DNA from 3 places in the Streptomyces sp. NPDC058008 genome. Region 2 is predicted to be linked to each of the others. Evidence: riboswitches for the same ligand, from Rfam matches in the RefSeq annotation. Region 2 holds a riboswitch; each other region holds the start of a gene.
The links. A riboswitch is a leader RNA that binds a small molecule or an ion and turns the genes downstream of it on or off. The one in region 2 is predicted to bind cyclic di-AMP.
Positions count from the first base shown of each region.

Region 1 (3,811 bases), on a different contig from region 2:
GCGGACCGCGCGGCGGGGTCGCCAGATCGGTCAAGAAGATGCGCGGGTACCTCGCCGAGCTCATCCACCGCAAGAGGGAGAACCCCGGTGACGACCTCATCTCGGGGCTGATCCGGGCGAGCGACCACGGCGAGCACCTCACCGAGAACGAGGCCGCGGCGATGGCCTTCATCCTCCTGTTCGCCGGTTTCGAGACGACCGTGAACCTGATCGGCAACGGCACCTACGCCCTGCTGCGCGATCCCGCCCAGCGTGAGCGCCTGGAGCGCTCGCTGGCGGCGGGGGAGACGGAACTGCTCGCCACGGGCATCGAGGAGCTGCTGCGCTACGACGGGCCCGTGGAGCTGGCGACCTGGCGCTACGCCACCGAGCCCGTGACGCTGGGAGGGCAGGACATCGCGGCGGGGGACCCCGTTCTCGTGGTGCTGGCCGCCGCCGACCGGGATCCGGAGAGATTCCAGGATGCGGACACCCTGGACCTCGCACGGAGTGACAATCAGCACCTCGGGTACGGGCACGGCATCCACTACTGCCTGGGGGCGCCGCTGGCGCGGCTGGAGGGCCAGGTGGCGCTCGCGACACTGCTGCGACGCCTCCCTGACCTGCGGCTCGCTGCGGAACCTGCCGATTTGCGCTGGCGCGGCGGGCTCATCATGCGTGGACTACGCACGCTTCCCGTGGAGTTCGGTCCCGGGCGCCCGCCCGGTGAAGGTGACAGATTGTCAACTCCGTGACTTTCACGTGATCTCCGCTGCATCGACTTGTGACACACGTTCGAGTAGGGCTAGGTTCACCGTTCGACTCACCCGTCACATGTCAGTCACACGGAAGGCAATCCCATGGGCTCCGCGACCGGCAGACACCGTCGCCCTCGCCAGGCACCCGCCATCGTCGTCGCCGCAGGCGTCACCGGATCGGCCATCGCCATCCCGCTGCTCGGTGCGGGCGGCGCGCAAGCCGCCGACGCGTCGACCTGGGACCGGGTCGCCGAATGCGAGAGCGGCGGCATGTGGAGTGCCGACCTCGGCAACGGCCGCTTCGGCGGCCTGCAGTTCACCGAGGACACCTGGGACGCGTACGGCGGTACGGCGTACGCCATGCGGGCGGACCTCGCGAGCCGCTCGCAGCAGATAGCCGTCGCGGAGAAGGTGCTGGACGCCAAGGGCCCGCAGGCCTGGCCCAGCTGCGCCGTGATCTCCGGGCTGGCCCTGGACGGCGTGCTTCCGGGCGTCGACCCGGGCACCGACCCGACCGCCGAGCCCTCGGACACCGCCACACCGTCCGGGACCCCCTCGCCCGAGGTGTCGGACCCGGCCGACGCGGCGGACGGCACGGACGGGGCCGACACGGAGAGCGGCACCGACAAGGACGCGTCCGGCGACACGGCGGGCAAGGGTGACGGGGCGGGCAAGGGCGGCACGACTCCGTCCGCCACGCCGTCGCCCGAGGCGTCCGAGACCTCCGGTTCCGCGAAGGGCGACGGCGCGAAGGCCGGGAAGCACCGCGGCGCGCCGGCCCCCGAGGCCAGTGCCGGAACGGACCTCGACGACAGCCGTGAGGGCGGCAGGCACGCCTCGCGCGGCGCCTCGGAGGCCCGTCAGGGCGCCGAGGGGACGTACACCGTCCAGGAGGGCGACAACCTCTGGGCGATCGCCGACGCGCAGGAGCTGCCCGGCGGCTGGCCCGCGCTCTACGAGGCCAACAAGGACGCGCTCGGCTCCGACCCGGACCTGATCCTTCCCGGCCAGAGCCTGGACCTCGGCCTCGCGTCGGACGCGCAGACGGAGACTCCCGCCGCCAGCTGATCAAATACGGGAAAACACCCCGAAAGCGGGGGCAGTTCAGAGGCCTATGTCCACTTATGCGTAAGTGAGACATGGGTCTCTTTGCTTCAACTGGTGCGCCCCGTCCGCCCGGTCCGTCCATATTGGCTCCGACCTGCGGAAATGATCCGTCCTCCCGAACCGTTACGCGCTGATTGCTCGTTATGTCCATCTTTGAATGTAGGGGTTGCGTGTGTTTACGGTCGGAGCCGCTCGCACCGCGGGCACCTTCGACCGTCACGCCGAATCCTGCCGTCGGCCGAAGGGGACCCACGCGTAAAGCGCCGTAGGCAGGAGCGGGGGACCCAGGTAGGTGCCGGACCCGGCCGTCGCGAGACGGTGAGGGTGCGGCTCGGGGTGAAGCCGTCCGCGAGTGCGGGTGGCCGGGCAACTCACAGGCCCGAACCCGACAGCTCACCTCGTAGGCGTCGGTGAGGAGAACCATGCTGCTTTCCAGCAAGGGCAAGCACCGCCGCCCGTCCAGGGCCGTCCGCATCGCGACCCTGGCCGGCGTCACCGGTGCCGCCGTCGCCGTGCCGCTGATGGGCGCGACCGGCGCCTCGGCCGCCTCCGTCGACACCTGGGACGCCGTCGCCCAGTGCGAGTCCGGCGGCAACTGGTCCATCAACACCGGCAACGGCTACTACGGCGGCCTGCAGTTCTCGCAGTCCAGCTGGGCCGCCGCCGGCGGTACGCAGTACGCCGCCCGCGCCGACCTGGCCACCAAGGACCAGCAGATAGCCGTCGCCGAGAAGCTCCTCGACCTCCAGGGCCCGGGCGCCTGGGCCTGCGCCGGTGCCGGCGGCCTGACGAACGACGGTGTGGACCCGGGCGTCGACACCGGCTCCGCGAAGAACGGCGACACGGCCCCGAAGGCCGCGCCGGAGCGCGGGACCGAGCAGCCCGCCACGCGCAGCGAGAAGCGCACGGCCCCCGAGAAGACCGTCACCACCCCGACCGGCGAGAAGGTCGAGAAGGGTGACGGCGAGTACAAGGTGAAGGCCGGCGACACCCTCAGCAGGATCGCCGGCGCCGAGAAGGTCGAGGGCGGCTGGCAGAAGCTGTTCGAGCTGAACGGCGACATCGTCGACGACGCCGACCTGATCTTCCCGGGCCAGCAGCTCCACCTGAAGTAACCGCGAGCGGTCCGGGGTCCTCCTCCGCCCCGGCGGCCCGGCCCGGCGCGCAGACCCCCCGCGCGCCGGGCCGCGGCCGTGTCAGGGCCCTGCGGGGCCGGCGTGCCCGGGGCCCTGTCGCGGGGCGCGCCGCCGGGGGTGCGCCCGGTCCTTGCGGTTACTTGCCAGTAAGATTCTGGCGCTTTGCCCGTAATGAAGGCCCTTGAGTGCTTTTTCGTCCCAGGGGACGGGCGGACGGCCGACGGAGCGGGCCGAGCCGGTTAGGCTCGTGGCGCAAGGCCACAGTGACCCTGCACAACCAGTGTCAGATCCCAGAAGGAGATGCCTCGTGCCGTCCATCGACGTCGTCGTAGCCAGGGAAATCCTCGACTCCCGGGGCAACCCCACGGTCGAGGTCGAGGTTGGCCTCGACGACGGCAGCACGGGACGTGCTGCTGTTCCGTCCGGCGCCTCCACCGGTGCGTTCGAGGCCATCGAGCTTCGCGACGGTGACCCCAACCGCTACCAGGGCAAGGGCGTCGAGAAGGCCGTCCTCGCCGTGATCGAGCAGATCGGCCCGGAGCTCGTCGGTTACGACGCCACCGAGCAGCGCCTCATCGACCAGGCGATGTTCGACCTGGACGCGACCGAGAACAAGGGCTCCCTCGGCGCCAACGCCATCCTCGGCGTCTCGCTGGCCGTGGCGCACGCCGCGTCCGAGGCCTCCGACCTCCCGCTCTTCCGCTACCTCGGCGGCCCGAACGCGCACCTGCTGCCCGTTCCGATGATGAACATCCTGAACGGCGGCTCGCACGCCGACTCCAACGTGGACATCCAGGAGTTCATGATCGCGCCGATCGGCGCCGAGTCCTT
Region 1 covers NZ_JBHVQX010000021.1:91,219-95,029, reverse strand. The annotation lists gene ACFVS9_RS22070 (cytochrome P450) at 1-734, shown strand, start outside; gene ACFVS9_RS22065 (transglycosylase family protein) at 840-1,805, shown strand; cyclic di-AMP (ydaO/yuaA leader) riboswitch at 2,096-2,266, shown strand; gene ACFVS9_RS22060 (transglycosylase family protein) at 2,267-2,959, shown strand; gene eno (phosphopyruvate hydratase) at 3,288-3,811, shown strand, end outside.
Region 1: linked by a shared signal. The riboswitch ahead of ACFVS9_RS22060 (transglycosylase family protein) and the one ahead of ACFVS9_RS05520 (M23 family metallopeptidase) in region 2 are both predicted to bind cyclic di-AMP.

Region 2 (3,811 bases):
AGACAACTCATCGTTACGTGAAGGGCAGAACCATGGCTGAGCGCCGCGTCAACGTCGGTTGGGCCGAGGGCCTGCACGCCCGCCCCGCTTCCATCTTCGTCCGTGCCGCCACGGCCTCCGGCGTCCCCGTGACCATCGCCAAGGCGGACGGCAGCCCGGTGAACGCCGCTTCCATGCTCGCGGTGCTCGGCCTGGGCGCCCAGGGCGGCGAGGAGATCGTGCTGGCCTCCGAGGCGGACAACGCCGAGGTCGCGCTGGACCGCCTGGCGAAGCTGGTCGCCGAGGGGCTCGAGGAGCTCCCCGAGACCGTCTGATTCCGGCCGATCCGGACCGGATTCAATTCTGCGGAAAAGCCGCGGCACCCCGACCGGGAGCCGCGGCTTTTCCGTTTTCCGATCCACGGCGGGAAACACTCCGGAAAACCGGATCAGGGCAGCAGGAAGAAAGCCCTCCGATAATTACCCTCTTTGTATACGGCGCAATTGTTAATGACGGGCTCCCGCGATGTTTACGGGGTGTTGCGAAGTCCTCACCCGGGCCGCGTCCCCGGGCCGGTCCGTCCGCCGCAGCCGGTGGGCGGCGGTCGCCCGCTCGGCGTGCTGGGTGGCGAGCGCCCTGGCCCGCTCCGCGTCACGGCGGGCCACCGCGTCGACGAGGGCGCCGTGCTCGGCCCACGAGTCCGCAGGGCGGGCCGGCTGCTCGACGGCGTACATCCAGGCGATCTTGTGACGGAGCTGGGTGAGGAGCGCGATCAGCGCGGGGCTGCCCGAGGCCTGCGCCAGCGTCTCGTGGAACCAGCCGCCCAGCGAACGCAGATCCTCCCCCTCCCCCCGGCGCACCCGCTCCTGCCCCAGTCTGACCAGGCCGCGGAGCACCTTGAGGTGCGCCTCGGTGCGGCGCTGCGCGGCGCGGGCGGCACCGAGCGGCTCCAGCAGCATGCGGATGTCCAGGAGGTCGGCGGCCTCCTGCTCCGTGGGCTCGGCGACACAGGCACCGGCGTGCCGGCGGGTGACGACGAAGCCCTCGGACTCCAGGGTGCGCAGCGCCTCACGCACGGGGACGCGGGAGACGCCGTACCGGCGCGCGAGCACCTCCTCGGTGAGGCGGCTGCCCCGTTCGAAGACACCGGAGACGATGTCGTCACGGATTGCCGTGCATACCGAATGCGCGGGAATGCGCATGTCCGAACCTCCGCCTTAATCCCCGCGAAACGCGGCCGATCGACGCCTGTTCTGTGACTCTATTGCAACCGGCCGGAATTTCCGACGGCGGGGTGGAATCCATGGATATCTTTTGGCCAGGGAGCACTTCCGCGAGGGGTTCGGCGGGCGTTGCCGGGAGGCACGCCGAAGGCCCCGGCGGATGCCGGGGCCTTCAAAGGAGCGGGTGCCGTGCGCCGTGCGGTCAGACCTGGACGCCGTGGGCCCGGAGGTAGGCGACGGGGTCCATGTCCGAGCCGTACTCGGGGGTGGTCCGGGCCTCGAAGTGCAGGTGCGGCCCGGTGGAGTTGCCGGTCGAGCCCGACAGGCCGATCCGCTCGCCCGAGGCGACGCTCTGGCCGACGGACACGCCGATCGAGGAGAGGTGGCCGTACTGCGTGTACGTGCCGTCCTTCATCCTGAGGACGATGTTGTTGCCGTAGGCGCCGCCCCAGCCGGCCTCGACGACCGTGCCGGCGCCGACCGCGACGACGGAGGTGCCGGACGCGGCACGGAAGTCCACACCGGAGTGGCTGCCGGAGGACCAGAGGGCGCCCCCGGACTTGTACCCGGTGGTGACGTGCGAGCCGGCGACCGGGAGGTGGAAGGAGTTGAGCCGGGCGCGCTCGGCGGCGCGGGCGGCGCGCGCCTTCTCCTCGCGGGCCTCCTCGGCACGGGCCGCCGCCTTGCGCTCGGCCTCGGCCTTGGCCTTCGCCCTGGCCTTCGCTTCGGCGGCGGCCTCGGCCGCGACGTCGGCCTGGTGCTGCTGGGCCTTCGCCTGGGCCTCGATCTGGGCGGCGAGGGTGGCGTCGAGGGCGACGGTCTGGGTCAGGCCGGTGCTCGCGGTGACCTCGGAGTCCGCGGCGAGGGCCGGGGAGGCGGTGGCGCCGATGACGCCGGTGGTGGCCAGGGCGGCGACGCCGGCGACCCTGGCGCTCTTGCGCGTCAGGCGACTCGGGGCGCGGTGCTTCCCGGTGGCACGGATGAACGCCATGGAGGGGCTGGTCCTTTCCTTCCTTCTCGCCTACCGGGTTAGCTGACGGGTTCGGAGCAGGAAGGTCTCCTACGGCCCCCGAGCCCCGTACGAGGCGCGAGGAACCGATTCACCCCAGGGACATGGTGGGTCCCCGGCTCCCCAGGCTCGCGCCTGACGGGGACTCGGCGATGGCTGTCCGGCGCCGCGGGCGCGGCAGTGGTTCGGCGGACAGCCCGGGCGACGCTAGAGCGGGCCCCTCGGCCCCACCAAACGGAAATGACCTTTTGTCGTACATCCCACAGGGCGAACAGTGATTTTTGCCGCGAAAAGGACACATGACAGAACCCCGGCGCGCAGGTGCTCGCCGGGGTCCGTCATGTCCGGATCCGTCAGCCGCTGACGACCGACACCTCACCGATGCCGAGCGCGCGCACGGGCTCGGCGATCTGCGCGGCGTCCCCGACCAGGACGGTGACGAGCCGGTCGACCGGGAACGCGTTGACCACGGCGGCGGTCGCCTCGACCGTGCCGGTCGAAGCCAGGCGCGCGTACAGCTGGGCCTGGTAGTCGTCCGGGAGGTGCTGCTCCACCTGGTCGGCGAGCGTGCCGGCGACGGAGGCCGCCGTCTCGTACTTCAGCGGGGCCACGCCCACGAGGTTCTGCACGGCCGTCTCACGCTCGGCGTCGGTGAGTCCCTCGGCCGCCAGGGTGCGCAGGACCTTCCAGAGGTCGTCGAGCGCCGGCCCGGTGGACTCGGTGTCGACCGAGCCGCTGATGGCGAGCATCGCGGCACCCGTCGCACCGGAGGAGGAGCCGGGCGCCGTCGAGCGCAGCACCTGCCCGAAGGCCCGGACACCGTAGGTGTAGCCCTTCTCCTCGCGCAGCACGCGGTCCAGCCGGGAGGTGAGGGTGCCGCCCAGGCAGTACGTGCCGAGGACCTGGGCGGGCCACACGCTGTCGTGCCGGTCCGCGCCGATCCGCCCGATCAGGAGCTGTGTCTGCACGGCGCCGGGACGGTCGACGATGACCACACGGCCGGTGTCGTCCGCGGTGATCGGGGGCACGGGGCGGGCCTGGCCGGCGTTGCCCGTCCAGTCCCCGACCGTGTCCGCGAGCAACGCGTCCAGGTCGAGACCGGTGAGGTCGCCGACGACGACCGCCGTCGCCGTGGAGGGGCGGACGTGGGCGTCGTAGAAGGCGCGCACGGCGGCGGCGTCGATGCGCCGGACCGTCTCCTCGGTGCCCTGGCGCGGACGCGACATCCGCGCCGTCGCGGGGAAGAGCTCACGGGAGAGCTGCTTGGCGGCCCGCCGGGCCGGGTTGGCCTGCTCGTGCGGGATCTCGTCGAGGCGGTTGCCCACCAGGCGCTCGACCTCGCTCTCCGCGAAGGCCGGGGCCCGCAGGGACTCGGCGACCAGGCCGAGTGCCTTGGCCAGCCGCGAGACCGGGACCTCCAGGGAGACCCGGAGACCCGGGTGGTCGGCGTGCGCGTCCAGGGTGGCTCCGCACCGCTCCAGCTCGGCGGCGAACTCCTCCGCGGAGTGCTTGTCCGTGCCCTCGGACAGGGCGCGCGCCATGATCGTGGCCACACCGTCCAGGCCCTCGGGCTCCGCGTCCAGCGGGGCGTCGAGGAAGA
Region 2 covers NZ_JBHVQX010000004.1:135,173-138,983, reverse strand. The annotation lists gene ACFVS9_RS05530 (HPr family phosphocarrier protein) at 33-314, shown strand; gene ACFVS9_RS05525 (GntR family transcriptional regulator) at 486-1,181, opposite strand; gene ACFVS9_RS05520 (M23 family metallopeptidase) at 1,405-2,193, opposite strand; cyclic di-AMP (ydaO/yuaA leader) riboswitch at 2,206-2,373, opposite strand; gene ACFVS9_RS05515 (M16 family metallopeptidase) at 2,565-3,811, opposite strand, start outside.

Region 3 (3,811 bases), on a different contig from region 2:
CGAGTTCACCGAACGCACCGCCTACGGATCCCGGAGCATGGATCCGTACGCGAAGCTGCTGTCCGAGCGGATCGTCTTTCTCGGCACACCCGTCGACGACACCGCGGCGAGCGACCTGATCGCGCAGTTCATGTACCTGGAACACGCGGATCCCGACCGGCCGCTGTCCCTCTACATCAACTCTCCCGGCGGATCCTTCAACGCCATGACGGCCGTCTACGACACCATGCGCTTCCTGGCCTGCCAGGTGGAGACCTTCTGCCTGGGGCAGGCCGGCTCGAGCGCCGCCGTCCTGCTCGCGGCCGGGGCTCCCGGGCGCCGACATGCCCTGCCGGGCGCACGGGTAGTCATCCAGCAGCCCGCCCTGGACGAGCCGGTGCGGGGCCAGCCCTCCGATCTCGACATCCAGGCACGTGAGTTGACGCGCGAGCGCGAGCTGCTCACGGCCATGCTGGCCCGCCACACGGGACGTTCGACGCGGGAGATCAGCGCCGACATCGAACGGGACACCATCCTCGACGCCCGGGCCGCCGTGGCGTTCGGACTGGTGGACCACGTCGTGGAGAACCGCACGCCGTCCCAGCCGCCGCATTCCGCGAGGTGAACACCCGATGCGCCCACCCCAGTTCCCGCCGCTTCCCGCACTGACCCGCGCCGAGGCCGAGTTCATCGACTGCTACCTGGAGGTGCTCGACCAGCTCGGCCGCATCAATCCCGCCCGGGGCGGCGACACGTACGGTGCGCTGCGGGCCGCCCAGGCCCTCGCCTCCCGGGCTGTCGGCCTCCGGGAAGCGCTCGTGTCCATGCACGAGCGGGGTGAATCGCAGATCCACGCGGACACCCTGGCCAGAGCGTTGCGCCTGCTGGACGGGGAGCGTCGGGCCGGGCGGGTCGCCGTGCCTCCGCCGCCATCGAGTTGAACGTCCCGGCCCCCGACTCGGCCGCCCCCTTGGCCTTTTCGGGGTGTCTTCACGACACGCCCGGCGGGCCGATGAGTTTCCCTCGCTCGATCAGCGTAGGAGGTCCCCCGCCCGGGGGACAGCCCAACTTGCGCAACCGGCGCGGACGCTGAACGGAATACATCGTTCCGCCGCTGGTACACGGCTGGTCGGGTCCGCGCGCCAGGGCCGCGCGCGGACCGCGTCCACTCGATCGGATCAGTCGTGACGACTCTCACATATCGCACCTTCCGCGAGGAAATCCGGCAGCGCGTGAGTAAAGATCCCTGGGACGACAAGCCCCCGCCACCGCGGCGGGGCGGTCCGGGCGGACGCCGAGTCCTGCCGCCGTCCGGATGCCTGGTCGACAGGAGTGGATCGGCAGGAGTGGAGGACCCGAGCACAACGGGCCGCCCGGACGTCCGGACGGCCCTCGGGGTGAAGCCGCATCACGCGGCCGGGCAACTTCGCCAGCCCGAACCCGACAGGTCATCCTTCACAGGCGGCTGACGAAGGGTTGCGCATGACTGCGCAGGTTCATGTCCCGTCTCTGTTCGCCCGGGTCGGTACGGCCTCGGTTCTGACCTTCGCCGTAGGCACCACCATGCTGGCTCCGGGTCTCGTGAACGACGCCGAAGCCGCCGCCCACTCGACGCAAGCACTGAAGATCGCCGCCTCGAAGAAGGGCGCGCCCTACAGGTGGGGCGCCACGGGCCCGCACCGGTTCGACTGTTCCGGGCTCACGCTCTACTCCTTCAGGAAGGCCGGCAAGAAACTCCCCCGGACGGCCCAGCAGCAGTACAACAAGACCCGCCATATCTCCAGGTCGCAGCGGAAACGCGGCGACCTGGTCTTCTTCCACGCGGGCCGCAGCGTGTACCACGTCGGCATCTACGCGGGCAGCGGGAAGATCTGGCACTCACCGAAGACCGGTGCCGTGGTCCGGCTGGAGAAGATCTGGTCCGGGAACGTCTGGTACGGGAGGGTCCGCTGACCTCCTTCTCCGCCCGGCTCAGCGCAACAGGGGCCCCGTCACCAGCACGAGCCCCAGCGCGGTGAGCGCCGTGCCGCTGCCGCCCTCGATCGCACGGGCGGTACGCGGCCGGCGCAGCCACCGGCCCAGCCGGTCCACCAGCAGCGCCACGGCCGGGAACCAGACGAGCGCGAGCAGCACGACGACCGAGGCCAGCAGCAGGGTCCTGGGCAGGGGCGGCTGCCCGTCGGGGACGAACTGGGGCAGCAGGCTGAGGAAGAGGACGGGTGCCTTCGGGTTGAGGGCGTTGGTCAGGAAACCCTGACGCAGCGATCCCACCGGGGAGGGGGCCCGGGACGGGGCGCCCTCCCCGGCGTCCGCTCCCCCCGCGCTCCGGCGTCGCAGCGCGTACAGCCCGCTGAGGCCGAGGTAGAGCACGTACGCACCGCCGAGCAGCTGGACGGTGCGGAAGAGGACGGGCATCGTCACGAGCACGGCGGCGAGTCCGGCGACGGCCAGCGCGGTGTGCACCAGGAGCCCCCCGGCGACCCCTACCGCGGTGGCCAGCCCCGAGGCCCGGGATGCGAGGGCGTTGCGTACGACCACGGTGAAGTCGGCGCCGGGCAGCGCCACCATTCCGGCCGCCACGGCGACGAAAGCGAGCAGTTGTGCGTCCATGGGTCCACCTTGGACGCTCGGGCCCTTTAGCGTGTACTTGCAATCTTCTGGGTCTGCCAAAAGGAACGCTTAATGTACGACCCGACGCGGCTCGCGGCGCTGGTGGCGGTGGCCGAGGCCGGCTCGATCACACGGGCCGCCGCCCGGCTGGGCTACACCGCGCCCGCCCTCTCGCAGCAGCTGGCCAAGCTGGAGCGGGAAGCGGGAACGGCACTCCTGGTCCGTCACCACCGGGGAGCCCGCCTGACGGCAGCCGGTGAACTGCTGGCGGGCCGGGCCAGGCGCGTGCTCGACGAGATGGACCGGGCACGGCACGAGCTGGCCCGGCTGGCCGGGCTGTCCGGCGGACGGCTCCGGGTCGGTACGTTCGTGACGGCGGGGATCCACCTGCTGCCGCCGGTGCTCACCTCGTTCCGGCGCGCGCACCCCGATGTGGAGCTGGTCGTGACGGACTACGAGCCGCCCGCCGGGGTCGCGGCGGTGGCCGCGGGCGACGTGGACCTGGCACTGAGCCACGCGTACGAGCCCGCGGCCGTCGAGCCGCTGCCCGCAGGACTGGCGGCCGAGCCGCTGCTCACGGAGGAGCTGGTGCTGGTCACCGCGCCCGGGCAGATGCTCTCCGAGGGCAGCGGGCCGCTGCCCGTGGCCGAACTGGCGGGCCGGCCCCTGATCAGCAGCGCGCCCGCCCATCCGCCGCGACGCGGGGTCGAGCGCGCACTCGCGGAGGCGGGGGCCACCCCCGCCGTGGTGTGCGAGTCTCCCGGCTACGCCCTGGTGTGCGCCCTGGTCAGTGCGGGTCTCGGCGTGGCGGTGGTGCCGGAGATGGTGGCCGCGATGTCGCCGACGCCGCTCGCGGTACGGCGCCTGGAGCCCGCGGCCTTCCGGCGGACGATCTCCGTGGTGCACCGGGGGGACCGGAACACCGCTGCGGCAACGACGCTGATGGCGTTGCTGCGCAGCGGCTTCGGCCGGGCCTCGGCCGTGTGAGATACCCGCCGTCCCGCCCGCACCGGAGAGGGCTCGTGCGCCGCCTTCCCGCCCGCACTGCCCGGGGGGAGGGCTCGTACGCCGCCCTCACACCCGCACGGGCACCGGCCAGGGAAGAGTGACCGACACGGTCTTGCCTCCGTCAGGGGTGGGGCTGACGCCGAGCCGGCCGCCGTACTCCTTCGCGAGGGCGCGGACGATGACCATGCCGCGGCCGTTGTCCTGCCGCACCGCC
Region 3 covers NZ_JBHVQX010000029.1:89,802-93,612, forward strand. The annotation lists gene ACFVS9_RS26280 (ATP-dependent Clp protease proteolytic subunit) at 1-604, shown strand, start outside; gene ACFVS9_RS26285 (hypothetical protein) at 612-920, shown strand; cyclic di-AMP (ydaO/yuaA leader) riboswitch at 1,262-1,458, shown strand; gene ACFVS9_RS26290 (C40 family peptidase) at 1,462-1,932, shown strand; gene ACFVS9_RS26295 (LysE family translocator) at 1,951-2,589, opposite strand; gene ACFVS9_RS26300 (LysR family transcriptional regulator) at 2,662-3,576, shown strand; gene ACFVS9_RS26305 (ATP-binding protein) at 3,664-3,811, opposite strand, start outside.
Region 3: linked by a shared signal. The riboswitch ahead of ACFVS9_RS26290 (C40 family peptidase) and the one ahead of ACFVS9_RS05520 (M23 family metallopeptidase) in region 2 are both predicted to bind cyclic di-AMP.